One region of the Embleya sp. NPDC055664 genome, then DNA from elsewhere that is predicted to be linked to it. Evidence: predicted binding sites of a transcription regulator. Region 1 holds the regulator's gene; the other holds the start of a gene.
The links. Region 1 encodes HrcA, which represses chaperone genes, less so after heat shock. Its sites were predicted from a motif close to TTNGCACTCNGNNNNNCNGAGTGCNAA; they were not measured.
Positions count from the first base shown of each region.

Region 2: the regulator HrcA is predicted to act here: its motif matches at 6,024-6,050, upstream of groES (co-chaperone GroES).

Region 1 covers NZ_JBSHGZ010000077.1:1,086-11,304, forward strand. Annotated here, with positions in the region: gene ACWGR4_RS47675 (cysteine peptidase family C39 domain-containing protein) at 1-848, opposite strand, end outside; gene ACWGR4_RS47680 (dynamin family protein) at 845-2,890, opposite strand; gene ACWGR4_RS47685 (phenylalanine 4-monooxygenase) at 3,188-4,081, shown strand; gene ACWGR4_RS47690 (Uma2 family endonuclease) at 4,197-4,766, shown strand; gene ACWGR4_RS47695 (WD40 repeat domain-containing protein) at 4,848-6,053, opposite strand; gene ACWGR4_RS47700 (DUF3097 domain-containing protein) at 6,114-6,944, opposite strand; gene ACWGR4_RS47705 (MBL fold metallo-hydrolase) at 6,974-7,729, opposite strand; gene hrcA (heat-inducible transcriptional repressor HrcA) at 7,880-8,896, shown strand; gene dnaJ (molecular chaperone DnaJ) at 8,899-10,032, shown strand.
Region 2 covers NZ_JBSHGZ010000008.1:158,401-176,213, reverse strand. Annotated here, with positions in the region: gene ACWGR4_RS16995 (hypothetical protein) at 68-274, opposite strand; gene shbA (RNA polymerase sigma factor ShbA) at 271-864, opposite strand; gene ACWGR4_RS16985 (response regulator transcription factor) at 1,095-1,706, opposite strand; gene ACWGR4_RS16980 (WhiB family transcriptional regulator) at 2,256-2,582, shown strand; gene ACWGR4_RS16975 (SDR family oxidoreductase) at 2,784-3,602, opposite strand; gene groL (chaperonin GroEL) at 3,811-5,439, opposite strand; gene groES (co-chaperone GroES) at 5,574-5,882, opposite strand; gene ACWGR4_RS16960 (class I SAM-dependent methyltransferase) at 6,199-7,386, shown strand; gene ACWGR4_RS16955 (polysaccharide deacetylase family protein) at 7,405-8,298, opposite strand; gene ACWGR4_RS16950 (hypothetical protein) at 8,593-8,868, opposite strand; gene tsaD (tRNA (adenosine(37)-N6)-threonylcarbamoyltransferase complex transferase subunit TsaD) at 8,871-9,914, opposite strand; gene rimI (ribosomal protein S18-alanine N-acetyltransferase) at 9,907-10,395, opposite strand; gene tsaB (tRNA (adenosine(37)-N6)-threonylcarbamoyltransferase complex dimerization subunit type 1 TsaB) at 10,435-11,118, opposite strand; gene ACWGR4_RS16930 (L,D-transpeptidase family protein) at 11,269-11,892, shown strand; gene ACWGR4_RS16925 (transglycosylase domain-containing protein) at 12,128-14,425, shown strand; gene tsaE (tRNA (adenosine(37)-N6)-threonylcarbamoyltransferase complex ATPase subunit type 1 TsaE) at 14,478-14,996, opposite strand; gene ACWGR4_RS16915 (alpha/beta fold hydrolase) at 15,107-16,300, opposite strand; gene alr (alanine racemase) at 16,297-17,427, opposite strand; gene ACWGR4_RS16905 (NAD(P)H-hydrate dehydratase) at 17,561-17,813, opposite strand, start outside.

The DNA of each region.
Region 1 (10,219 bases):
TGGTCGCCCTTCTGCAGTGCGTCGAGCATTTGGCGCATGTCGGCGCCCGGGACCATGTCGGTGTCCACGCCGTGCATTTCGAGCAGCTTGCCGATGTCGCCGGTCATGGTGCCGTTGGCGGGGTCGTAGATGCCCGCCTGCTGAGCCTCGGTCACCAGCGCGTTCTCGTCCATCGGGATGCCGGTGAGCTTCTCCAGGATCATGCCCTGGGAGACCACCGCGCAGCTGGTGTTGCCGGCCTGCTGGTGCCAGTACTTGGCGTCGCCGACCGGGTCGCCGGTGCCATGGAACTGCTCCGGAGCCCAGTCCGGCGCGTGGTAGGTCCAGTTGCCCTGGTCGTCGTAGACCGCGCCCCATGAAGCGGGCGTCGCCTCGGCGTAGGTGCTCGGGTCGTACGAGGCCGGGTCGGCGTACGGGTCGGTGCCGTAGGGGTCGCCGTACGGATCGCCGTACGGGTCGCTGCCGTACGGGTCGCCGTAGGGATCCGTGAACGGGTCGCCGTACGGGTCCAGGTACGGGTTGTTGACCTGGTCGTCGTGCCACTGCTGACTGGGCGTGGGCTGGTTGCCGTCGGTCGGGTCGAACGCCTTCGGGTCCCACGCGTCGACCTTGCCGTCGCCGTCGCTGTCCGCCTGGAACGGGTCGTAGTTGGGGTCGTGCAGCGGGTCGAAGTTGGGATCCGTGTACGGAAGGGTGGAGTTCGGGTAGGTGCCGATGGATCCGCCGTTCGCGTCGGTCTCCCACAGTGGTGCCGCCCCGACGCTTCCCCCGTCGGCGGTGTCCACTGTGTCGATGGTGTCGTCGGAGACCACCGCGAACAGGTCGTCGTCGTGCGTGTAGTCGCTCATCTGCCGAAATCCCCCCGGTGCGTGAGGCGTTCGCGTTGGCTGTTCACCGTGGCGCGACGCCGTTCCGTCTGCCTGTCCGCGTCCTGCAACAGGTTTCTGCGAGCCGCGAGAATATCCTCACGGCGTTGATGTTCGGCCACCAGTTCGGCGACCGTCGCCTCGTAGGTGGCCCGGTAGCGGTCCACGTGTTGCGAGACGTCCTGCGAGTAGTGCGTGGTGGCCGTGCGCACGGCCTCGTCGATCTGTCCGGACAAACCGTCCGCGACGGTTCGCAGTGTCTGATGCATTTCGGTGCGCGCGTGGTTCCGCAGGGCCGTCATGTCGGTGGATGACAACGAACCGGCCACTTTGGCAATGAATCCGCCGAATCCGATCCGTCCGGGAGGGGCGCCCTGGGAGCCGTTGCGGGTGCCGCCGAACCACTGGTCCAGAGCGCCGCCGATCCGCGCGCCCGGGGTTTTGGGCGCGGTCGGGTCGAGTCGGACGGCCCGGATCTGCTGGGTCACCCCTGTGACGGAGTTCTCGTACGCCCGCATCGCCGCGTCCGCGAGTTGATGCCCGGTCAGCACCGTGACCGCCTCCGATCCGGCCGGTCGGGCCACCGCGCCGAGGCGGGCGTAGGCGGCGGCGAACGCGGTGTCGGCGGCGGCGCGCGCGGTCTCGGCCGCGGTCGACAGTGCGCCGGTGACCGCCTGTTGCACGATGTCGCCGATCCGGGGCAGGCCGCGCCGGATCAGTTCGGGGGCCTGTTCGGCGAGCACCGCGCGCAGTTCGTCGGGGGTGTTCGCGCGCTCCAGGGCCCGATCGATCTCGTCCCGGGTGTAGCCCCACCACTGCGGGGCCATGCCGCCGACCGCCTGCTGGGCGCGCTGGGCGCCGGCGCCGAGCAGGCGCGCGGTCTCGCCGTGTTGGGCTCGGACGAAGGCGGCCATGTCGGCGATCCGCGCCTCGGCCAGCTCCGCCTCCTCGGCGTCGAGCCGCTGTTCGGCCAGCGTCACCTCGCGGCGCAACTCGTCGAGCAGGTCCTCGAGGAGTCGCAGCAGGTGGTCGGAGACCGCGACGATGCGCTGGCGCTGCATCAGGTCGCGCAGCCGGGCCAAGGTGCGCGGAAACTCCTCCGCCCAGTGCTCCTGTTCGGGGCCGCGCAGCGGCCGTCCGGTGGCCAGTCGCACCACCGGTTCGGCGGCGACCGGTTCCAGGACCGGGTCGGGCACACCGAGCATCCGGGCGAACCGCTGTCGGACGTGGGCGAGCAGATCGTCCCGTTCGTCCTCGTCGATGTGATCCATCTTGGTGACGAGGATGATGCAGCGGCGCAATTGCCCCGGATCGAGCGCATCGGTGAGGAATTCGGTCAGCGACACCGGCGACGGCGACGTGGACGCGGTCAGTACTGCCGCCACGTCGGCGACGTCGCGCATCACCGCGCGCGTGATCTCCGTGTGACCTGCCCGAGCGTTGGTTCCGGGCGTGTCGATGATCACCAGGCCGTCGCGCAGCGCCGGCGCGGGGTGGCGGACCTCCAGGCTCTGCACCCGCGGGGCGATTGCCTCGTCGGCGGTGAGCAGGCGCAGGATGCCGGCGGTGTCCTCGGGGATCGGGGTGTCCGGCGCGAGGTGCGCGAGCATCCGGCCGAGCGGGCTGTCCGCCCCGGTGTAGCGCCCGGAGGGGTACACGTAGCGGATCCCGTGGCCGGTGAATCGCACCTCGACGGAGAACTCCTCCCCGTGGGTGATCCTGGTCGCGGCGCCGGTGGTCGGCAATGCCGAGGTGGGCAGCAGGTCGTCGGCCAGCAGCGCGTTGACGAAGGTGCTCTTGCCGGCCGAGAACTCGCCGATCACCGCGAGGTAGTAGCGGTCGTCCCGGAGCCGGGTCTCGATCTCGCGGATGCGGGCGGTCAGTTCCCCGAGCCGTTCCTGGTCGCCGACGATGCGGCGGACCATCGCCAGTGCGAAGTCGAGATGGTCGGAGGTCTCGGTGAGTGCCTCGACCACCTCGCGTCGCCTCGCCCGATCCCCGGCGATGCCCTGTGAATCCACCACCGCGCGCCCCCTCTCGACGGTGCCCTCCCCGATGTACGGGCGATCCTGTCACGCGGGCGGGAATCCCGTCTCGATCTGTGGACGGTGCATTTGGTGCGGCCGTCTGCACTCCTGTGCCCCTTGTGTGACGCCCGTCCGGATGATGCGATAAAGGCGTCGAGGCGATCCCTCGCAGCTGATTTCCGTTGCCGTGGCCCCCGACCCGATCGGTCTGAAAGGCATGAAAACGGCGCATACTGGTTGCGTGGGTGCCGCGACTTGTCCGGCGAGTCGATTCCGATGCGATCAGGAGATGGCATGTTCGAGGAGGCCCAGTATCTGGCCCCGGTCACCCGTAGGGCCGACGGCGGAGTCGAGGTCGAGCTGTCCCGCAGCCACCCGGGGTTCGCGGACGAGGTATACCGCGAACGCCGGAACCGGATCGCGGCGCTGGCGCTGGACCACCACCGCGGCGACCCGATCCCGGAGGTCGAGTACACCGACGAGGAGCACGAGGTCTGGCGCCTGGTCTCCCGCGAGTTGTCCGCCTCGCACGCGGAGTACGCGGTCGCCGACTACCTGGACGGCGCCGCGCGCCTGAAGCTGCCGACCGAGCGGATCCCCCAGTTGGAGGAGGTCAGCGAGGCGCTGCAGCCGCTCACCGGCTTTCGCTACCTGCCCGCGGCCGGCCTGGTTCCGCTGCGCGACTTCTACGGGTCGCTGGCCGACTCCTACTTCCACTCCACGCAGTACATCCGCCACCACAGCGTGCCGCTGTACACCCCCGAGCCGGACGTCGTGCACGAGGTGATCGGCCACGCCAACATGCTCGCCTCGGACCGCTTCGCGGCGCTGTACCGGGTCGCGGGCGAGGCGGCCCGCCGGGTGGAGAGCCGCGAGGCGCTGGAGTTCGTTTCCAAGGTCTTCTGGTTCACCCTCGAATTCGGCGTCATGCACGAGGGCGGCGCGCTCAAGGCCTACGGCGCCGGGATCCTGTCCTCCTACGGCGAGATCCGCGAGTTCCGCACGGTCGACATCCGCGACTTGGACCTGGTCGCGATGGGCACGATGCAATACGACATCACGCACTACCAGGACATCCTGTACGCCGCCCACTCGATGACCCAGTTGGAAGAGGTCGTCGGCACCTTCTGGGCGGACTGCACCGACGACTCCATCGCCGCCCTGTCGGCCTCGGCGAAGGCCCCGTAACGCCGCTTCACGTAGTCGTTCACCCGTGCGGGTGACCGGAACGGAAACGTTCGGTCACCCGCACGACGCGTCCCTATGCTCGCCTCGACTACGGAAGGGGTTGAGAATGTCTGTCATGGCACACGAGATCCCCGCGCAGGAAGACGTCATGCTCGACGGCTTCCTGGCGTTGGACACCCCCTTGGGCTTCCGCGCCGAGTTCATCGAGGGGGACATCGTCGTGACACCACCGCCGATGGGGAATCACGAGCGCATCATCAGTGCCGTGGTTCGCCAGATCCTCAGCGGATCGGCCGTGCCGATGGATTTCTCCGGCGGCAAGGGATTGGTGGTGGCCACCGGTGGGGGACTCGCCCGCAACCACGTCATCCCGGACGGCACGTTCGCGCCCGAGGACCTGGACCTGTTCCTGGACGCCGAATCGTGGATGCCGTGCGCCGGGGTTGCCCTGGTCCTGGAGGTGACGTCGTATCGCGCCGGTTTCGATCGTGAACAGAAACGACGGGCCTATGCCCGCAGCGGCATTCCGCTGTACCTGCTGGTGGATCGAGAGCAGAGCAAGGTCACGCTCTTCCTGACGCCGAAGGGTGACGACTACCTGGAGGGTCACACCGGTCCCTTCGGTAAGCAGATCGATCTTCCAGCGCCGTTCTCGATGACGTTGAGCACCAGCAGATTCGTCTGACGAACCATGGGCTCGGGCGTCACCGTTCGAGTGGCGCCGTGTCGAAGCCGACGGGTTGTTCGGCGCGCCCGGGCGGATGCCCTACACCCGGCGGACGAAGACCCGGCCGAAGTCGCCGCCCGTGGCCAGGAGGGTGCCGTCGGCGGAGAAGGCCAGGCGGCGGACGCGTTGTTCGTCGTGGCCGGGGAGGGCGACGGCGTCGCGCTCGCGCAGATCCGCGTCGTACACGCGCAGGGCGCTCGTACGATGACCGCCCACCGCGATCCGCCGGCCGTCCGGCGAGTAGGCCCACGCGTAACAGGTCGCCCAACCGTTCGGGTGGTGCGGATCGGCGAGGTGCCAGGCCGGCTCGCCGGTGTCGATCGAGATCGCGAACGGCCCGTGCACCCGGCCCCGGTTGACCAGGAGCAACGTCTCGCTCGGATCGAAGCCGAGGTCGCCGATCTCCCACTCCAGCGGCACCCGCGCGACCGGGCGGCCGGCCTCCACGTCCCACACCTCGACCTCGTTGGTCGGATCGGCGCTCGCGTCGCGGTGCCCGTACACCAGCCCGCGACTGACCCGCCACACCGCGAGCAACCGACCCGAGGGGGACAGCGCGGCGCCCCGGCACTCGGTGGTCGGCGATCGGGTGGACACCTCGCAGACCGGGGCGCCGGCCGCGTCCAGGACCCGCACCCGGTCGTCGGCGTCGAAGACGACCAGGCGCCGCCGGGCCGCGTCCCAGGCCGGCTGCACGGTGTGCGGATTGAACAGGGCGTTCTCGAACTGCCGGTAATCGGCCAGCGGTTCCTCGTGCAGCGTGCCCAGGTCCAGTCGCCGGGTCGAGCCGCCGACGGTGTAGACCACGGCCGATCCGGTCGCGTCGAACAGCGCGGTGTCGATGCCGGTCAGCCGCTCGGCCGCGGGCACCGCGTGCACGGTGCGGCGGACCCCGGTCGCCACGTCCACGAGCCGGATCGCGCCGTCGTAGGCGATCAGCACGGTGCGGCCGTCCGGATGCAGGTCCATGGCCCGGGACGAGGTCTTGTCCGGCGGCATGAACTCCAGCACCACCGGGTCCTCGGCCCCGCCCAGGCGCACGAACCCGGCGCGCATCGCCTTGCCCACCTCCCGGCGCAGCGCGATCACGGCGGCGGCCGGGTCGGCGAAGTCCTTGCGCGTCTCCCGGGCCGCCCCGTCACCCGAGCGGGCGGACCGGACGAACGTGGTGTCGAAGACGCCGAACGTCCGAAACTTCGGTCCGGCCGAGTCCGGCAATACGAGGGTGATCTCTTCCTGCGCCATCGCCGTACGGTAGCGCCGCAGGTCGCGCGGTGAGGGCCGGCCATCGCGTCGACCGGGGCCTCACCCCTCGGGCGGCGCCGTCACGAAGTCGATGAGTTCCTCGACCCGCCCGAGCAGGGCCGGTTCCAGGTCGCGGTACGAGTCCACCGCCGCGAGGATGCGGCGCCAGGCCGCGGGCGGGTTCACCGGCCAGCCGAGGGCCGCGCAGACGCCCTCCTTCCACGGGACACCGCGCGGGACGTCCGGCCAGGCCGCGATGCCGACGGAGGCGGGGCGTACCGCCTGCCAGACGTCGATATAGGGGTGTCCCACCACCAGCACGTGGTCGCCGCTCACCCGGCCCGCGATCCGGCTCTCCTTGGAACCCGGCACCAGGTGGTCGACCAGCACGCCCAGGCGGCGACCCGGGCCCGGCGCGAACTCGCGGATCACGTCCGGGAGATCGTCGACGCCCTCCAGATACTCCACGACCACGCCCTCGATCCGCAGGTCGTCGCCCCACACCCGCTCGACCAACTCGGCGTCGTGGCGGCCCTCGACGTAGATCCGCCCGGCGCGGGCGACCCGGGCCCGGGTGCCCGGTACCGCGATCGAGCCCGACGCGGTGCGCCCCGGGGCACGGGCCGGACCGGGGGCGGTCGGTCGGACCAGGGTGACCACCTCGCCGTCGATCAGGAACCCGCGCGGATCCATCGGGAACACCCGCAGCCGCCCGTGCCGATCCTCCAGCGTGACGGTGAAGCCCTCGGGGGTCTTCTCCACCCGGACCACCGCGCCGCAGAAGCCGGTGGACGCCTCCTCCACCACCAGATCGCGGTCGGCCGCGACCTCCGGGACGGGCTTGTCCTTCTTCCATCCCGGGATCAGCGACTCGGGTCCATAACTGCGCATGACCACGACGCTAGCCGGGTGACGGTACGTCAGTCCGGTACGACGCGCCCGGCGGCCACCTCGGCCAGCCAACGGTTTTGCCGGATCACGAACTCCTCGTCGACCACCGCGCCGTGTCCGGGCAGCCAGACACTGGCGTCCAACGCCCGCACCCGGGCCAGCGAATCGCTCCACTCGGCGGCGAACGCGTCCGAGCCGAAGACCGGCGGCCCGCTCTCCTCCACCATGTCCCCGGCGATCAGCACGCCGCAGTCCGGTACGTGGACGACCACATCGTGGTCGGTGTGTCCACGACCGGGCGCGAACAGCACCACCTCGCGCCCGCCCAGATCCACCGTCACCGGCGTGCCCGTGGACACCGGTCGGGTCGGCGGCACGATCCGCGCCGCGCGCATCAGCTCCGGGTCGAACCCGTGCGCGACGCCGCTCGCCCGACCGGCCTCGGCCCACCGCTCCAGATACCGCGGCAGGTCCGCGTGTCCCCAGATCTCCGCGTCGGGGAAGGCGCGCAGCACCTCGTCGTTGCCGTAGCAGTGGTCGAAGTGACCGTGGGTGTTCACCACCGCGACCACCCGGTCGGGCAATCCGTGCCCGGGCAGTTCGCGGGCCAGCGAGGCCAGGATGTCGGCGGCCTCGTGGTCGTGCGAACCGGTGTCCACGAGCAGGATCCCCTCCCGCCCCGTGACGACCGCCACATTCAGTTCGAGGCCGGGCAACCGACGACGCAGTACGCCCGGCCCGATCGGCTCCCATGTGGCGTGTTTCGGCTGTTCGGCGCGTAGCATGCGTCAACCTTGGCACGGACTCAGGGGTACGGTCCGGATCGGGTGACCCGTACACTGGCACTCGGCGGGACGGAGTGCCAACCAGTGGGACGAACCACCGCCTACGCGACACGGCAACGGGTGGAAGAACGGGTCAGGGAGGTGCGCACCATGCTCGACGATCGGAAACAGGACGTGCTGCGTGCCATCGTGCAGGACTACGTGGCGACCCAGGAGCCGGTCGGCTCCAAGGCGCTCGCGGACCGACACAACCTCGGGGTCTCCCCGGCCACCATTCGCAACGACATGGCCGCGCTGGAGGAGGAGGGCTACATCACGCAGCCCCACACCAGCGCCGGCCGGGTGCCCACCGACAAGGGCTACCGGTTGTTCGTCGACCGCCTTGCGGGCGTCAAGCCGCTGTCCGGCGCCGAGCGCCGGGCGATCCAGACCTTCCTGGCCGGCGCGGTCGACCTGGACGACGTGGTGGGCCGTACGGTCCGGCTGCTCGCGCAGCTGACCCATCAGGTCGCCGTCGTGCAATACCCCTCGCTGACCCGCTCGACGATCCGGCACGTCGAGCTGCTCACCCTCGCGCCCACCCGGGTCATGTTGGTGCTGATCACCAGCACGGGCCGGGTTGAGCAGCGGGTGATGGACACGCCGGGCCCGGTCGGCGAAAACCTGCTCGCCGACGTCCGGGCGCGGCTGAACAGCCGCATCACCGGCAAGCGGTTCGCCGATGTGCCGTTGCTGGTCCAGGATCTCGCCGAGCCGTTCACCGCCGAGGAACGGCCGATCGTGGCGGGCATCCTGGCCACCCTGCTCGACACCCTGGTCGAGCACAAGGAAGAGAAGGTCGTCCTGGCCGGGACGGCCAACCTGACCCGTTTCGGCATGGACTTCCCGAACACGATCCGCCCGGTCCTGGAAGCGCTCGAGGAACACGTCGTATTGCTGCGGCTGTTGGGCGAGGCGACCGACCCGGGCATGGTCGTGCGGATCGGACACGAGAACATGCACGAAGGACTGGCCGCGACCTCGGTGGTCGCCGTCGGATACGGCAGTGGGCAGGAAACACTGGCGAAGCTCGGGGTACTCGGGCCGACCCGGATGGACTACCCCGGAACGATGGGAGCGGTGCGCGCCGTGGCACGGTACGTCGGACAGATCCTCGCGGAGTCGTAGAGTTGGCTACCGATTACTACGAGGTCCTCGGGGTACGGCGCGACGCCACCCCGGAGGAAATCAAGAAGGCCTTCCGCCGGCTCGCTCGGGAGCTGCACCCGGACGTCAATCCGGACCCGAAGACGCAGGACCGGTTCAAGGAGATCAACAACGCCTACGAGGTCCTTTCGGACCCGCAGAAGCGTCAGATGTACGACCTCGGCGGCGACCCGCTGTCCTCCGGGGGCGGCGGGGGCGGTGGTGGCTTCGGCCAGGCCGGCTTCGGGTTCAGCGACATCATGGACGCGTTCTTCGGCCAGGCCAGCCAGCGCGGACCGCGCTCGCGCACGCGCCGCGGCCAGGACGCGATGATCCGGATCGAGATCACCCTCGAAGAGGCCGCGTTCGGCACCACCCGGGAGATCCAGGTGGACACCGCCGTCACGTGCAACACGTGCAACGGCGAGGGCGCGGCCCCGGGCACCACGGCGCAGACCTGCGACATGTGCCGCGGGCGGGGCGAGGTCAGCCAGGTCACCAAGTCGTTCCTGGGCCAGGTCATGACGTCGCGGCCGTGTCCGCAGTGTCAGGGCTTCGGCACCGTGGTCCCGCACCCGTGCCCCGAGTGCGCGGGCGACGGCCGCATCCGCGCGCGGCGCACGCTCACCGTCAAGATCCCGGCGGGCGTGGACAGCGGTACGCGGATCCAGCTCGCGGGCGAGGGCGAGGTCGGCCCCGGCGGCGGCCCGGCGGGCGATCTCTACGTGGAGATCGTCGAGGTCGCGCACGCCACCTTCCAGCGGCGCGGCGACGACCTGCACTGCACGGTCACCATCCCGATGACGGCGGCGTCGCTCGGTACGAAGGTGCCGCTGCAGACGCTGGACGGCACGGAGGAGATCGACATCCGCCCGGGCACCCAGTCGGGCCAGTCGATCCCGCTGCACGGGCGGGGCATCACCCACCTGCGCGGCGGCGGCCGAGGCGACCTGGTCGTGCACGTCGAGGTGCAAACGCCGAACAAGCTCGACCCCGAGCAGGAGGAACTGCTCCGCCGCCTGGCCAAGCTGCGCGGCGAGGAACGCCCGTCGGGACAATTCACGCCGGGCCAACAGGGCCTGTTCTCGCGCCTGAAGGACGCCTTCAACGGCCGGTAGCGGGCGGGCGCGGCGGCGCGTCGTGACGTCGTCCTCAGGCGCCGGACGGGCTGCGATTCGGCCGCGTCCGGCGCCCGATCGCGCCCTCGGGCCGCCTGCGGCGAGCGCCCTCGAACGCCGGACGGGCTGCATCCGACCGCGCCCGACAACGCGAAGCGGTCACCGTACGCCTTGACCGAGTGACGCC
Region 2 (17,813 bases), on a different contig from region 1:
GCTTGCCGACGGTGAGCACAACGGCACACTCGACCCCGACCATTCCCGGCCGGAATCGGCACCGGCCTCAGCACCGGTCCGGCACCACTCGACGGCGGTTCGCGGCGGTGCCGTCCACCTCGGCGAGCAGCGCGTCGAACAAGCCGACGATCCGGTCCTGGACGGGGAGCGGGCGCCGCCGGCGCAGCTGCTCCACGAGTTCGTCGTCCTGGCGCAGCAGACCCAGGTCGGCGGTGCCGGATCGGCCGCCGAACCGCACACCACCGCCGCTCACGCGGTCTTCTCCTCGCCCGCCAACGCCCGCAGGCGGGTCAACGCGCGATGTTGGGCGACCCGCACCGCGCCGGGCGACATGCCCATCGCCCGCCCGGTCTCCTCGGCGGACAACCCGACCGCGACCCGCAACACGAGCAGTTCGCGCAGGTTGTCGGGCAGCCTGCCGAGCAGGGCGCGCGCGTGTGCGGCGTCGCTGCGCCGCACCACTTGGTCCTCGGGCCCGGGGTGGTCGTCCACCGCCTCGGGCAGATCGCAGGTGGGCACCGCGCCGCGCATCGCGGCACGCTGCACGTCGACCACCTTGTGTGCCGCGATACCGAACACGAACGCCTCGAACGGGCGCCCCTCGTCGCGATATCGCGGCAGCGCGGAGAGCACCGCCAGGCACACCTCCTGCGCGGCGTCGTCGGCCGCGTGCTCGGCGCCGGAGACCCGGCCGAGCCGGGCCCGGCAGTAGCGCAACACCAGTGGTCGGACGTAGGCGAGCAGTTCGTCGGTCGCCTGCACATCCCCCTGGACCGCGCGGACCACGACGGCACGCATGCCGTCGTCGGCGTGCGCGTGTGCTTCGTACGACTCGTCCGGCATTCGCTCGGGGGTCCCACCCATGCCATTCAGTATGCAGGGATCGACGACCGAATCACGGCCATGCCGACCCGGGGGACTCATCCGGCCCCCCGGGCAACGGCATTCACCGCACGGACCCTCGCCCGTCGGGGGCCGTCGGCACCCGCCTCATCGCACAAGTCCCCACCGACCGTGGTCGCCCGGACGAACCCCCGGGCCCTCGCGGTCGGGGAGGTCCTCGCGGACGTTCGTCATCGCACGAGTCCCCACCGAAATCCCAGCGCGACCGCGTGCGCCCGGTCGGACGCGCCCAGCTTCTTGAACAGGCGTCGGGCGTGGGTCTTGACCGTGTCCTCCGACAGGAACAGCTCGCGCCCGATCTCGGCGTTGCTGCGCCCGTGGCTCATGCCCTCGAGCACCTGGATCTCACGTGCCGTCAGGGTCGGCGCCACGCCCATGTCGGGCGAGCGCAACCGCCGGGGCGCCAGCCGCCACGTCGGGTCGGCAAGCGCCTGGGAGACGGTCGCGCGCAATTCCGCGCGCGACGCGTCCTTGTGCAGATATCCCCGAGCCCCGGCGGCGACCGCGAGGGCCACCCCGTCCAGGTCCTCGGCCATCGTCAGCATGATCACCCGTGCGCCGGGGTCGCCGGCCAGGAGGCGGCGCACCGCCTCGACGCCGCCGAGCCCGGGCATCCGCACGTCCATGAGGACGAGGTCGGACCGCTCCGCGCCCCAGCGCCGCAGTACCTCCTCGCCACTCGTGGCCGTCGTCACCCTCTCGACGCCGGGGACCGTGGCCACCGCCCGCCGCAGGGTCTCCCGAACCAGCGGGGAATCGTCGCAGACCAGGACGGTCGTCATCGCCGGCCTCCGCAGTGGATCCGCGTCACGTTGAGCCTCCACGCCTGTACGTACCGTTTCCTTTGCGGCGGCCCCGAGGGTCGGTGGCTCGGGATCCAGCCCCGACCGCCCTCGTCGCCAACCGCTTCACCCACCCCAACGAGCATCACTCGAAAGGGTTACGGGGGGAGTTCCGCTCCGCCGCCACCACAACGAGGCGACCGTCCCGAAGGACACGCAAGGGTGAAGCCCGGCCGACCCACCCCACCCGGCAGCCGCCCCGCACACCCCCACTCCCCACTGCCCGAACCCCCGAACGCCCCTCCACCCACACCACACCCATTCGCACCACATCATCACGATTCACCCGATACCCCCGCCGCAGACCCCACCCTGGGTAATTTTTTCGGGATTCGATGCATAAGTGGGAATTAGGATTGGAACTGATCATTTCGTGACACAGTCGCACCTACTTCTGATCGCTTGATCACGACTGTTCTGCACGGTCCGCACCAGAGGTGGCATCCCTGCTCACCGATCACTCGTACGCGATAAGCAGAGGGACGAGTCATGGCTGATTTCTCGCGACTCCCCGGCCCCAACGCCGATCTGTGGGACTGGCAGCTGTCGGCAGCCTGTCGCGGAGTCGACAGCGCACTGTTCTTCCATCCCGAAGGCGAGCGAGGCGCCGCCAGGGTCGCCCGGGAGGCTTCGGCCAAGGAAGTCTGCATGCGGTGCCCGGTCCGTCGCCAGTGCGCCACGCACGCGCTCAAGGTGCGCGAGCCGTATGGCGTATGGGGCGGGCTCACCGAGGACGAACGGGTCGAACTCGACAGCGACCGCCGGCACGGGGTCGCCGCGGAACGGGCGGCCGCGGCGAGCGGCGCGCGTCCGTGACGCCCCGACCTCCACGATCTCCCACGCATCGACCCCCACGGGCGTCCACGCCTCGCCTCCCGCACCCATGGCGGAGCCCGACAACACCATCGTGAAACGTTCGGCGGCCCGCCCCCAAGCCAGGAGGCGGGCCGCCGAACGTCGACACGGGCGGGTCGCGCGACACGTGTCGGCACGGGACGTGAGGGAGGGTTCGGCCCGTTATTGGAAGGCGGACACGTCCATCTCCCACACCTTCGGCCAGTCCTTGCCCCGGAAGGAGGCGTCGGTGCCGCCGTCGCAGAAGACCACGGAGCCGACGAAGAAGCTCGACTCACCGCCGAGCAGGAACGCCACCAGCGCGGCGATCTCCTCGGGCCGGCCGCCGCGACCGGCCGGGATGGTGTTCAGGAACATCTCCATGCCCTCGGCGGTCAGCGGGTCGGTGCGCCCCTCGGCCGTCATCGGGGTCTCGATCAGGCCCGGCGCGATGGCGTTGAGCCGGATACCGTCGGCGATGTACTCGGCGCACCGGGTGCGGGCGTACCAGGCGAGCGCCGCCTTGGTCGCGGGGTAGGCCTGCAGCGCCGCGAACTCGCCGAACGCCTCGGCGGCCGCGCTCGCCCCCGCCTCGTCCCCGGACAGGCACAAGTCGGCCACCTCGACCGGCCAGTTCGGCTGCGCCGTCGTGGAGTTCGAGCTGATCAGCACGACCGAGGCGCCGTCGCCTGCGGCGAGCAGCGGACGCAGCCCCTCCAGGAGCACGATCGCGCCGAAGTAGTTCACCGACACCAGCAGGCCGCCCGACCGACCGGTGGCCGCGGCCAGGCCCGCGAACGGCACGAAGCCGTCGAGCACGCCGCCGGACAGCTCGGTGACCCGCGTGATCGCCTCGGCCCGACCCGCGGCCGTGCCCAGGTCCACGGTGACGTCGGCGTCGCGCAGATCGACGCCGATCACCCGGTGCCCGTCCGCCTCCAGCCGGGCCTTGGTCGCGGCGCCCAGGCCGGAGGCCGCGCCGGTGATCGCGTAGGTACCCATGTGTCTCCTTCGTGCTGCTCGACGGGATCGGCCGCACCCGGCGGCTGACGGTCCGTCAGTTATCGGGCTCGGGGCACTCTCGCAGATCGGGCCGGCGGCGAAAAGGCCGACGGGCCCGACCGCGGGGATGCGGTCGGGCCCGTCGGGGACGTGCGGGGTGGAACCGGTGCGCGGGGAGCCCGGGCACGCGGAACCGATGCGCGTGGAACTAGTGCGCGTGGCCGTGGCCGCCGTGGCTGTGCCCGGCGGGCTCTTCCTCGGCCGGCTTCTCGACGACCAGGGTCTCGGTCGTGAGCAGCAGCGACGCGATCGACGCGGCGTTCTGCAGCGCGGAGCGGGTCACCTTGACCGGGTCGATGACGCCCGAGTCGACCAGGTTGCCGTACTCGCCGGTCGCGGCGTTGAAGCCGTGCCCGACACCGAGCTCCTGCACCTTGTTGACGATCACGTAGCCCTCGAGGCCCGCGTTCTCGGCGATCCAGCGCAGCGGCTCGACCACGGCGCGACGCACGACCGCGACACCGGTCGCGATGTCGCCGGTCTGGCCCAGGTTCTCCGCGAGCACCGAGGCCGCGTGCACCAGGGCGGTGCCGCCGCCGGCGACGATGCCCTCCTCGATGGCCGCGCGGGTCGCGGAGACCGCGTCCTCGAGACGGTGCTTCTTCTCCTTGAGCTCGACCTCGGTGGCCGCGCCCACGCGGATCACGCACACGCCGCCGGCCAGCTTCGCGAGCCGCTCCTGCAGCTTCTCGCGGTCCCAGTCGGAGTCCGTGGACTCGATCTCACGCTTGATCTGCTTGACCCGGTCGGCGATCGCGGCACCGTCGCCGGCGCCGTCCACCAGGGTGGTGGCGTCCTTGGTGATGGTGATGCGACGGGCGCTGCCCAGCACCTCCAGGCCGACCTGGTCGAGCTTGAGGCCGACCTCGGGGGCGATGACCTGACCGCCGGTCAGGATCGCCATGTCCTCCAGCATCGCCTTGCGGCGGTCGCCGAAGCCCGGGGCCTTGACCGCGACCGCGTTGAAGGTGCCGCGGATCTTGTTCACGACCAGGGTGGACAGCGCCTCGCCGTCCACGTCCTCGGCCACGATCAGCAGCGGCTTCGACGCGCCGGCCTGGATGATCTTCTCCAGCAGCGGCAGCAGCTCGGCGATGGCCGAGATCTTGCCCTGGTGGATCAGGATGTACGGGTCGTCGAGGACGGCCTCCATACGCTCCTGGTCGGTGACCATGTACGGCGACAGGTAGCCCTTGTCGAACTGAAGGCCCTCGGCGAACTCCAGCTCCAGACCCATGGTCTGGGACTCCTCGACGGTGATCACACCGTCCTTGCCGACCTTGTCCATGGCCTCGGCGATCAGCTCGCCGATCTGCTTGTCCTGGGCGGACAGCGCGGCGACGGCGGCGATGTCCTCCTTGCCGTCGATCGCGCGGGCGGTGCCGAGCAGCTGCTCGGACACGGCGGCGACGGCCAGGTCGATGCCCTTCTTCAGGTCCATCGGGGCCGCGCCGGCGGCCACGTTGCGCAGACCCTCGCGCACCAGCGCCTGGGCGAGCACCGTCGCGGTGGTGGTGCCGTCACCCGCGATGTCGTTGGTCTTGGTCGCGACCTCCTTGGCGAGCTGCGCGCCAAGGTTCTCGTACGCGTCCTCGAGCTCCACCTCACGGGCGATGGTCACGCCGTCGTTGGTGATGGTCGGGGCACCGAACTTCTTGTCGATCACGACGTTGCGGCCCTTGGGGCCGAGCGTGACCTTGACGGTGTCGGCCAGCGCGTTGACGCCGCGCTCCAGCGACCGCCGGGCCTTCTCGTCGAACTGGAGGATCTTCGCCATGAGGGTCTTCGTCCTTAAAGGTTGCTTTTCGACGTCGTACAACCGACTCCGCCCCGGGTCCACCGGCCGCGAGGGCAGGGCGATCCGGGGCGGGGTCGTCGAACCGTCACCGGTTCCGGCGCGTCAGCGCGATGTCACTTCTCGATGATCGCGAGCACGTCGCGGGCCGAGAGAACGAGGTATTCCTCGCCGTTGTACTTCACCTCGGTGCCGCCGTACTTGCTGTACAGCACGGTGTCACCGACGGCGACGTCGAGCGGCAGACGCTGACCGTCCTCGAAACGACCCGGGCCCACGGCCAGGACGACGCCCTCCTGGGGCTTCTCCTTGGCGGTGTCCGGGATCACGAGACCCGACGCGGTGGTCTGCTCGGCCTCAAGCGTCTGAACCACGATGCGGTCCTCGAGCGGCTTGATGGCAACCTTGGTGTTGGCGGTCGTCACGATGCGACCTCCCCCTTCGGAGATCTCACGGAAAAATGTCTGTCGGCGAATGGGACAGATCCGTCGTCGCGGGTGCCGGACCTGCTCGTATCGCACTGGCACACTCATGGGGAGAGTGCCAGCACAGACACTAGGTGGCGGTTAGCACTCCGTCAACCAGAGTGCCAGATTCAGCGCGTCGCGAGCGTTCTTCATACCGATGGGCCACGGATCGATGGGGCCGGCTTCATGCCGATGGGCCACGGATCGAGGGGGCCGGCTTCATGCCGATGGGCCACGGATCGAGGGGGGCCGGGCGCTCGGCGAGAATGGCCGGGTGCACACCGACGCCATCGAAGCCCTCACCGCGCTGCGGACCGACGAGGGCCGCGCCCTGCTCGACCTGCTGGCCGAACACGACGCCGCGGACGAGTTGTCGCTGGCCACCCGGTTGCGTCGGGAACATCCGCCGGAGTTGATCGCCGCCGCGCTCACCCAGTCCCGGTTGCGGCAGCGTGGCCGGGCCAAGTTCGGGGCGGACGCGGACCGGATGTTCTTCACGGCCAACGGCCTGGAGCAGTCCACCCGGACCTCGGTGGCCGACCACCGGGCCGTCCGGCTGGCCGCGGCCGGCGTCCGCCGGGCGATCGACCTGTGCTGCGGCATCGGCGGCGACGCGCTCGCGCTGGCCCGCGCCGGGATCGCGGTGCACGCGGTCGACCTCGATCCGCCGACCTGCGCGGTGGCGCGGGCCAATGCGGAGGCGCTGGGCCTGGCCGACCTGATCACGGTCGAGTGCGCGGACGCGACCGCGGTGGATCCGTCCGGCTACGACGCGGCGTTGATCGACCCGGCCCGGCGCACCGCCCGCGGCCGCACCTTCGACCCCGAGTCGTACGCGCCGCCCTTCTCGTTCCTGACCACCCTCGCCGCCCGCGTCCCCGCCGGCGCGGCCAAGGTCGCCCCCGGCATCCCACACGAGATCGTGCCCGCCGGCATGGAGGCGGAGTGGGTCTCCGACCGCGGCGACGTCAAGGAGGCGGTGTTGTGGTGGGGCGGGCTCGCCCGGGCCGGCCTGCGTGCCACCCTGCTGCCCGGCGGCGCCGAGCTGACCTCGGGGGTCGTCCGGCAGGCGCCGGTGGGCCCGATGCGCCGCTACCTCTACGAGCCGGACGGCGCGGTGATCCGGGCCCATCTGGTGTCCGAGGTCGGCGAGTTGGTGGACGGCAACCTGGTGGACGAGACGATCGCCTACCTGACCTCGGACCGGCTGGTGCACACCGCGTTCGCGAGCGTGTACGAGATCACCGACGTGTTGCCGTTCAACCTCAAGCGGCTCAAGGCCCTGCTGCGCGAGCGCGGCGTCGGCACCCTGACGGTCAAGAAGCGCGGCTCGGCGGTCGAGCCGGAGGAGGTCCGCCGCCGGGTCCGCCCCACCGGCCCGAACGCGGCCACGGTGCTGCTGACCCGGGTGGCGGGCGCGCCCACGATGCTGATCGGTCACCCGGTGTCCGGCAGCGGGTGACCGGGGCCGAGGCGGTCCTCAGCCGATGTAGTCCTCCAGGCGCGCGATCGTGAAGCCCTGGGCCTGGATCTTGCGCAGCATGTTGCCGAACATCTCGGTCATCGTGGTGCCCTTGAGCTCACCGGGGCCGCGGAAGTGGGCCAGGATGATGTCGCCCGGGTGCAGCTTCTTCTCCCCCACGTACTGCATGTCGTTGATCTGCATCGACTCCTGCCACTTGACGATCGCGCCGATCCCGCCGCAACCGCCGGCCACCGTCTGCGTGGTCGCGTTCCAGTTGCCGTAGGGCGGGCGGAACAACGTCGGGCGTTTGCCGTACAGCTCGCCGAGCCGGTCCTGTTGGCCACAGATCTGGTGCTTTTGCGCGTCGGCGCCCAGGGTCTTCAGGTCGGGGTGGGAGAGCGTGTGGTTCTGCACGGTGGCGCCGAGGTCCTGGAGCTTGCGGAAGTATTCCGGGTCCTGGCGCACGTAGGTGTCGTTGAGGAACATCGCCACCGGGATGCGCAGGTCCCGCATCATGTCCAGGAACTTGGGATCCTTCTCCGCGCCGTCGTCGATCGTGATGAACACGATCTTCTCCTGCGTGGGGATCTTCTCCACCACCGGCGGCTTGGGCCCGCCCCCCTTGATCGGCTTGTCCGCGGGCGGGGCCGGCGGCGCGGCGAACGGCTTCAGGTTCCACTTCGCGGCGAGCGTGGCGGGGTCGGCGCCGGGGGTGTCCGGCTTGGCCGCGGGCGCCGGTTTGGCGGCTGCGGTCGAGGTGCCGCCGGAGGGTGCCCGGGTCGCCTTCACCGACGACGTGCCGTCGGATCCGCCGCCGCAGCCGGTCAGCGCGAGCAGCAGTACGCCGGCCAGGCCGACGCCGACCGAGGCGAATACGCCTCGCCGCTTTTGTACCGTTCCATGCACCACTGTCGCCGGCCCTTCCGTCGCCTGGACCGTTCGCCCGATCCACCCGCGCCCACGCTACGCGGCGCGGCGGCCTGTCACGGTCCGGACAAGCCCTGTTCAAGGGACTGTCGAAGGACTGTTGAGCGGCCGATGCGCTGGGCACACTCCCGGCAAGGCCAATGGCACGTGCGGCGGCACGCCGCCATCAGCCAAGGCACTCGACCCGCGTCCGGCTTGCGAATGGCCTCCTCGTCGGACGCGGGTCGAGTGTTGCGCCGACTCGGGCGGGGCGGGGGCAGGGGCGGCGCCGGGGCCTCAGGGGCCGACGCTGAGCCGTTCGAAGTTCCAGGTGTGCGGCGGCCTGGCGACCAGGGCGGCCGGCGGCTCGGGCAGCGCCACCGGCGGGCCGGTCCACAGCGCGATCACCACCACGCGGTCCCCGTCGGGTGCGTCCGGGGCGGCGAACACCTCGATCCGCTCCAGGCCGGGCGCGCCGGCCACGACGGGCAGCGCCACCTCGTGCACCCACGCGGCCAGCGCCGCACCGTCGCCGGACTCGGTCCTGGCCTCCCACATCGCCGCGATCGCCACGGTCAGGACACCGCCTGCGAGATCGTGACCGGCATCGACGAGTCGGCCGGGATGGACAACGTGGAGGGGGCCCGGTCGCGAGCGACCATCTCGGCGCCCAGCGCGGCGACCATCGCGCCGTTGTCGGTGCACAGGCCCGGCCGCGGCACGCGCAGCACGATCCCCGCCGCGTCGCAGCGCTCCTGCGCCAGCGCCCGCAGGCGGGTGTTGGCGGACACGCCACCGCCCATCATCAGGTGCCCGACGCCGTTCTCCTTGCAGGCCCGGATGGCCTTGCGGGTCAGCACGTCGACCACCGCCTCCTGGAAGGAGGCCGCCACGTCCGCCACCGGCACGCTCTCCCCGGCCCGCTGCCGGGCCTCGACCCAGCGCGCGACCGAGGTCTTGAGGCCGGAGAAGGAGAAGTCGAACGGCGCGTCGCGCGGACCGGTCAGCCCGCGCGGGAAGGCGATCGCGGCGCGGTCGCCCTCGCGTGCCCACCGGTCGATCACCGGTCCGCCCGGGAAGCCGAGTCCGAGCACGCGCGCGACCTTGTCGAACGCCTCGCCCGCCGCGTCGTCGATGGTCGACCCCAGCGGGCGCACATCGGAGGTGATGTCGGGCACGAGCAGCAGCGAGGAGTGCCCGCCGGAGACCAGCAACGCCATGCACGGCTCGGGCAGTTTGCCGTGCTCCAGCTGGTCAACGCACACGTGCGAGGCCAGGTGGTTGACGCCGTACAGCGGCTTGTCGAGGGCGACCGAGTAGCCCTTGGCCGCGGCGACGCCGACCAGCAGCGCGCCCGCCAGGCCCGGTCCCGAGGTGACCGCGATCGCGTCGATGTCGCGCATCGTGACACCCGCGTCGGCGAGCGCGCGCCGCACCGTCGGCACCATCGCCTCCAGGTGCGCGCGGCTGGCGACCTCGGGCACCACACCGCCGAACCGGGCGTGTTCGTCGACGCTGGAGGCGACCGCGTCGGCAAGCAGCGTGGTGCCGCGCACGATGCCGATGCCGGTCTCGTCGCACGAGGTCTCGATGCCCAGGACGAGTGGTTCGTCAGCCACCGGTGGCCGTTCCTTCCCGACGTTCCTTCAAATCGCAGCGCATCACCAACGCGTCCACGTTGGCGGGCTGGTAGTAGCCCCGGCGCACGCCGATCCCCTTGAAGCCGAAGCGCTCGTACAGCGCCTGCGCGCGGGCGTTGTCCACCCGCACCTCGAGCAGTACGTCCCGGCAGTCGCGTGCCACCGCCAGGTCGAGCAGTTCGGTCAACAGCAGCGCGCCCAGGCCCGTGCCCCAACGATCGCGGCGCACCCCGATGGTCTGCACGTCGCCCTCGTCGCCGATCACCGCGAGCCCGGCGTATCCCGCCAGGGCGCCGGTCTCGTCCTCGGCGACCACGTAGTGCCGCATCTCCGGTTCCGACAACTCGGACCAGAACATCCCCGCCGACCACGCGTCCTCGGCGAACAACTCGTGCTCGAGTCGCATCACGGCCTCGATGTCCCACCACCGCATCCGCCGCAGGCGAGACCCGAATTCCATGCCGGAAGTCTAGAGCCTGCCCGGTGTGGCCCGGCCGGGCTACGCCCCGGGCGGGGGCCCCGCGGGGGTGACGGCCTTGTAGCCGGCGGGGACCTGGGCGTCGGGGCGGCGCAGGTAGAGGGGCTCCGGCGGGAGCAGGTCGAGGCCGGCGGTCAGGCGTTCGACGGCGAACGCCGCTAGCGCGGCGGCGTCCGGGTGTTCGGGGCCGCGCACGTCCGCGAACGAGTCCGGGTACAGCGCGGCGCCCGCGCCGACGGCGGGCAGCGCGGTGACGCTCGCGGCCAGGTCGCCGGCGCGGTCCACCGACGGTCCCTCGACGCGCGTGTGGGCGTCGTCGTACCGCGCCCAGTAGACCTCCTTGCGGCGCGCGTCGGTCGCGGCCGTGAACGGCCCGGCGACCGTGGCCTCGCGCCCGGCCGCGTACGCGAGCGCGTCCAGGGTGCATACGCCGTGCACGGGGATGCCGAGCGCGTCGCCCAGCGCGAGCGCGGTCACGATGCCCACCCGCAGGCCGGTGTACGGCCCGGGGCCGACGCCGACCGCGATGTCGGTGAGCTCGGCGCGGGTGCGTCCCGCCGCCCGGAGCACGTCGACGATGCCGGGCGCGAGCAACTCGCCCTGCCGGCGCGCGTCGATGCGGGTGGAACCGGCGAGCACGCGGGAATCGTCGTGGAGGGCGACCGTGACGGCCGGGGTGGCGGTGTCGAAGGCGAGCAGCAGCACGGCACCAGGCTACCGACCGCGGAGCGCGGGCCCGCCCGCCGGCGCCTCCCGGGACGCGTTCGCGAGGAAAAGCCGACCCGGCTCCGACGCGGGGACACCGGCTGCCGGCACCATGGAGGCCGACACACGGCGGAAGAGGGACCCAAGGCAATGGCGAAGCGGCTCAACCCGGGCGTGGCCGTCGCGGGCATCACCATCGCCGCGCTGGTCGGCGTCGGCTTCCTCGCGGCCCAGGCCGCGAACTCCGCGCCGGACAATCGGGGGATAGCGCGGACGAGCACGCCGACCCCCTCCGGCGCCTCCGGCGCGCCCGTGGCGCCGGTCTACGTCCCACCGGCCGTGCCCGCCAACTCCGGCACCGGCAAGCGGGTCGTGTATTCGCTCAAGGACAACCACGTCTGGCTGGTCGACGAGGCCGAGCGCATGTTGCGCGAGTATCCGGTGGCCGCCGCGCCGATCAGGCCGCAGCCGGGCACGTTCCAGGTGACGCTGAAGAAGGAGGAGGCGCAGACCGGCAGCGACGGCCTGCGGATCACCTACTCCGTGCGCTTCGGCGCGGTCCAGGGCGTGCCGCTCGGCTTCGCGGCCACGGACACCCCGCTGGACCAGATCGACAGTGGCGGCAAAACCGGCCCCTCCCCCACCGGCACCGCCCGCCCGCGCACCTCGGCGCCGCCCGCCAAGCAGAGCGCGGGCATCCGCTCGAAGCCGGACGACGGCGTCGCGCTGTGGAACTTCGCCCCGGTCGGCACACCCGTCATCGTGGTGCCGTGAGCCCGGTCGCGATCCGCTGAGCCCCGGTCGCGACGCGCCGAGCGCCGCCGCGAGGCCCTGAGCCGATCGGGTCCGCCGCGCCACGCCCACCATTGTCCGATTCGGCAGCCTTTCTTTGGCTTTGCCCACATATCATCGGAATGATGATCCCTCTGGTCACACCGGCCCCACCGGGCACACGCGGGCGACCGGCAGGGCCCGTCAGGGCAATGGCACCGAGGAACAGGTGGGCGGCGTGGCGCACGACTCCTCCGGTCCGAGCGGTCCCGGCGACGTCCAAGGGCCGACTCCCCGGCGCAGGCTGTTCGACTATCCCCGGAGCAATCGCCGGGGTCCGCGCCGTTGGCTGCCCTCGTTCAAGCACCTGCTCACCCTGCTGCTCCTGGCCCTCTCCGGTCTGTTCGCCGCCGTGGGCCTGGTCTACGCGATCACCCCGGTTCCCGAGACGGTCAACGCGCAGGCCCGGCAGGAGAGCAACGTCTGGAACTGGAGCGACGGCACCGAGATCACCCGCACCGGCGCCACCAACCGGCAGGCGGTGCCGCTGGCCGCGATCCCGATCGACGTGCAACACGCGGTGCTCGCCGCCGAGGACCGCTCCTTCTACTCGAACTCCGGGGTCTCGATCACCGGCACCGTCCGCGCCCTGCTGAGCAATCTCGCGGGCGGCGGAGGCGGCCTCCAGGGCGGCTCGACGATCACCCAGCAGTACGTCAAGAACGTCTACCTCACCCAGGAACAGACCCTGGGCCGCAAGTTCAAGGAAGCCATCATCGCGGTCAAGCTCGACCGCACCGTGGCCAAGGACGACATCCTCACCGGCTACCTCAACAGCGTGTACTTCGGGCGCGGCGCCTACGGCGTCGAGGCCGCCGCACAGGCGTACTACGGCGTCGACGTCGGGCAACTCACCGTCGAACAGGGCGCCTACCTCGCGGTGTTGCTCAACGCGCCGAGCGCCAACGACGTGCGCAACGCGGGCGAGGCGGGGCGGCGGCGGATCCTCGCCCGGTGGAACTACGTGCTCGACGGCATGGTCAAGGAGAAGTGGCTGACCCCCGAGCGGCGCGCCGGCATGGTCTTCCCGGAGCCGGTCGATCCGCGCCCGGCGGCCAACCTGGCCGGGGTCAACGGCTATCTGGTCGAGATGGCCAAGCGCTACCTGCTCGACCACAAGGTGGTCGACGAGGACCGGCTCGACGCGGGCGGCTACGCGATCACCACCACGTTCGACAAGCGCAAGACCGAGACGCTGTACAAGACCGTGCAGGACCAACTCGCCCAGTCGCTCGACCCCACCGACCGCTCCGTCGACGTCGGGGTGCGGGTGGGCGCCGCGTCCGTGGAGCCCGGCACCGGGCGCATCGTCGCGGTCTACGGCGGCCCGAACTACGTCAAACAGTTCGTCAACGACGCCACCCGCCGCGACGTGCAGGTCGGCTCCACGTTCAAGCCGTTCGTACTCGCCGCCGGACTGCGCGACGGCGCCCAGGACCCGGACGGCAAACGGGTGCGGATCACCCCGGCCACGGTCTACAACGGCAACGACAACGTGGTGATCCACTACCCGAACGGCAAGCCGGTGATCCAGGACGGGGTGCCGTGGCAGCCCGGCAACGAGGACGGGGTGAGCTACGGGCAGATCACCCTGGCCCGGGCGATGGACCGGTCCGTCAACACCGCCTACGCCCAACTCGGCATGGACGTGGGCACCGATCGGGTGGTGCGGGCCGCGGTGGACGCGGGACTGCCCGCGACCACGCCTGGGCTGCGCCCCGTACCGTCCGTCTCGCTGGGCACCTCCACGCCCAGCGCCCTGGACATGGCCGCGGCCTACGCCACCTTCGCCGCCGAGGGCAAGCAGCGCGACGCGTACCCCGTGGACAAGCTCAGCCGCGGCGGCGACACGATCGACCTGCCGGACCACGACGCCAAGGACGCCTACGACAGCCGGCAGGCGGACGCGGTCACCCGGGTGTTGCGCGGCGTCGTGGACGACGGCACCGGATTTCGCGCGCAGGCGCTGAACCGCCCGGCGGCGGGCAAGACCGGCACCACCGACGACAACCGTTCGGCCTGGTTCGTCGGGTACACCCCGGACCTGGCCACCTCGATGGGCATGTTCCGCGAGGACGCCGACACGCACGCGTTCCTGTCCCTGTCCGGGGTCGCCGGGCTGGCCCGGGTGGACGGCGGCAACCTGCCGACCCGGATGTGGACGACCTACATGCGCGCCGCGCTCGCCGGCACCGGCGTCGCCGACTTCCCGGAGGACACCGAGGGTGGTCTCGGCGGTCCCGACACCGGTCTGGTGCCGCCGAGCACCGGTACGCCGCCGCCCGGCACGGCGCCCCCGACGACGGCGCCCGCGAGCAGCACGCCGCCGAACACCACCCCGCCGACCACGACGGCGCCGAGCGGCACCTCCTCGCCGGGTACGCCCACCGGCGGCGGAGCGAGCACCCGCCCGCCGAGCCGGTCCCCGAGCCCGCCCGAGACACCCGCCTCCCAGGCCCCGGCGGCGGGCACCTGACCGGCGCCCGTCCCGGCGGATCCCGATGGATCCGCCGAACCGGCCCGGGGCGTCAGCCCGCCAACCCGTCCAGGTCGGCGCCGGCCCAGCGGGCCCCGATCCCGGTCACCCGGATCGTGCGCACCTCGTCGCCGGCGAAGTCGCCCGCACTCGCGGCGAGCGGGTCCGCATCGGCGTGGTCGCGGTCGATGGCCACCTCCAGGCGGTCCTCGGTCAGGTCCTCGACCATGCCCTCGCCCCACTCCACGACGGTCACCGACTCGTCGAGCGAGGCTTCGAGGTCGAGGCCGTCGATCTCCGCGGTGACGTCGGCGGAGCCGCCGAGTCGATAGGCGTCGACGTGCACCAGGGCCGGACCGCCGACCTCGGACGGATGTACGCGGGCGATCACGAACGTCGGCGAGGTCACCGCGCCCCGCACGCCCAGGCCCACCCCGATGCCCTGGGTCAGCGTCGTCTTGCCCGCGCCCAGACCGCCGGACAACACGAGCAGGTCGCCCGCCCGCAACACCTTCGCCAACCGGGCGCCCAGCGCGCGCGTGTCCGCGCCGCCGGCGACCGTCACGGTCACACTTCGCACCACTTCAGCACTCCCACCACGCCGGTCCCGTCGGCCCGAACCGCCTTCGGACCCCACCGTCGTCCCGAATCCGCCCGCGGTCTCGGGACCCCTGCACGGGATCACTGTCCGTCAGGATCCCGACCCGCGTCGAATCCGACCTGTGCGGAGGATTCGCCGCGCCCGTGCCCACCGGATTTCCCGCCGGATTTCCCACCGCGCCGACCGGGCGCGCGCACGGCACGCGCGAGCAACCCGCGCAGCGCCGCGTTCACCACCTCCGGATGCTCCAGCGGGGTCAGGTGTCCGGAGTTCGGCACGATCAGCAACTCGGCGCCGGGCAGCGCCTCCTTGATCGCCTCGCTGTGCGAGGCGGGCGCGATCAGGTCGCCCTCCCCGGCCACCACCAGCGTCTCCACCGTCTCCAGCGCCGGCAGCGCGGCCAGCTTGTCGTGCGTCTCGAAGGCGGGGAAGAACTCGGCGATCACGTCGATCGGCGTGCCCGAGATCATCCGGTCGGTGAACCGCACCAGGGTGGGGTCCACCTCCGAGTCGAAGGCGTATCGCTCGGTGAACAGGTACACCAGGTCGCGGGCCGCGCGCCGCCCCGCCTCCACCAGCGCGGCGCGCCGGCCGAGGGTACGCAGCAGCCCCGGCGCTATCCGGTGCACCAGTCGGGCCCCGGCCGCCGGGATGCCCAGCGTCACCGTCGCCCAGCGGCCCGCCGACGTGTTCATCAGCGCGACGCCGATCACCCGCTCCCCGAACAGCTCGGGGTGCTGGTCGGCGAGCGCCATGATGGTCATCCCGCCCATCGAGTGGCCGAGCAGCACCAGCGGTCCCTCGGGCGCGAGTTCGCCGAGCACGGTGTACAGGTCCGCGCCGAGGTGGTCGATCGTCGAGGTCTCCGGCGCGCCGCGACCGGAGCGGCCGTGGCTGCGCTGGTCGTAGAGCACCAGCCGGTATTCCTCGCGCAACGCGGCCCGCTGGTAGTGCCAGCAGTCCATGTCGAGGCAGTAGCCGTGGCACAACACCACGGTCACCGGTGCGTCCCGGTCGCCGTCCACCTCGGCGTACAACTCGACGCCGTCCTCGGCGGTGATCAGGTGCGGCTCGCCGCGCAGCGTGCCGAACTCGGCGAGCGCGTCCAGTTGGGCCTCGGTACGGCGGCGGAAGGCGCGGCCGACCGTCATGCGCTCGATCGCCACGCCCGCGGCGGCGCCCGCCGCGAGCACGCCGACCGCGGCGCCGACGATGCCGGCCCGGCGGCCGAGCGCGCGGCCGGCGCCGGAGGAGGCGGGCACGGGGGTGGTCACGACGCGCCCGTCCCGGTGTACACCCTGGGCACGCGGGCACCGATGCGGGTGACGATCTCGTAGGAGATGGTGCCGATCGCCGCCGCCCAGTCCTCGGCGGTGGGCTCGCCCCGGTCGCCGGGGCCGAACAGGATCGCCTCGTCGCCCGCGCTCGCCTCGTCGTCGCCGAGGTCGACCACGAACTGGTCCATCGCGACGCGGCCCACGATCGTGCGCCGCCGTCCCGCCACCAGGACCGGGCCGACGTTGCTCGCGTGGCGGGGGATGCCGTCGGCGTAACCGGTGGGGATCAGCGCGAGGTTGGTGTCCCTCGGCGCGATCCAGGCGTGCCCGTACGAGACACCGTGGCCGGCCGGCACCCGCTTGACCCCGGCCAGGTTCGCCGCCAGCGTCATCGCGGGGCGCAGGCCGAAGTCGGCCGGGCCGCCGACCTCGGGCACGGGCGAGAGGCCGTAGCCGGCCACGCCGACCCGGACCAGGTCGAAGTGGGTGTCGGGCAGCAGCAGCGTGGCCGGCGAGTTGGCCATGTGCCGCACCTCGGGGGTGACCCCGCGGCCCTCGGCGTGGGCAAGCATCGCCACGAACTCGCCCAACTGGGCCGGTACGGACGGATGCCCGGGCTCGTCGGCGCATGCGAAGTGCGACCACAGGCCGACCACCTCGACCGTGCCGTCGGCCTGGGCCTTGAGCGCGGCGTCGACCAGGGCCGGCCAGTCGGCGGGCGTGCAGCCGTTGCGCCCCAGGCCGGTGTCCGCCTTCAGGTGCACGCGCGCCGGTCGCTCGGCCGCCCGGGCGGCCGCCACCACCTCGTGCAGCGCCCACGATCCGCTCACCGAGATGTCCACGTCGGCGCGCACCGCTTCCTCGAAGGCGTCGCCGGGGGCCCACAGCCAGGCGAGTACCCGGCCGGTGTCGCCCGCCGCGCGCAGCGCCAGCGCCTCCTCGACCACGGCGGTGCCCAGCCAGGTCGCGCCGCCCGCGCGGGCCGCCCGCGCGGAGGGGATCATGCCGTGTCCGTAGGCGTTCGACTTGACCACGCTCATCACCGCCGCCGATCCCACCCGGGCTCGAATGGCCGCGATGTTGTCCCGAATCGCATCCAGATCGATCCGCGCTTCGGCACGCATGGGGCAGGTGGTCCTTCCGACGACGATCATCGAACGCGAGTCCGGGGCGCGGTCCCGGCCGGCCGCCGGGCCCGGAGGATCCCCGAACTCAAGACTCCCAGTGTGGCAGGCCCGGGCCCGGGCGGCGTCCTCCTCATGTGCCGGCGACGTCCGCCCACACCCCGGGCAGCGCCCGGACCAGGTCCGGCGCGGTCACCGGGCCGGGCAGCGTCCGGGCGGCCAGTCCGTGCAGCCAGGCGGCCGCGGAGGCGGCGTCCAGCGCGTCCAGGCCGGCCGCGAGCAGCGCGCCGGCCAGGCCGGAGAGCACGTCGCCGCTGCCCGCGGTGGCCAGGCGCGGGGTGCCGGTGGGATTGACCCGGGTCCGGCCGTCGGGCGCGGCGATCACC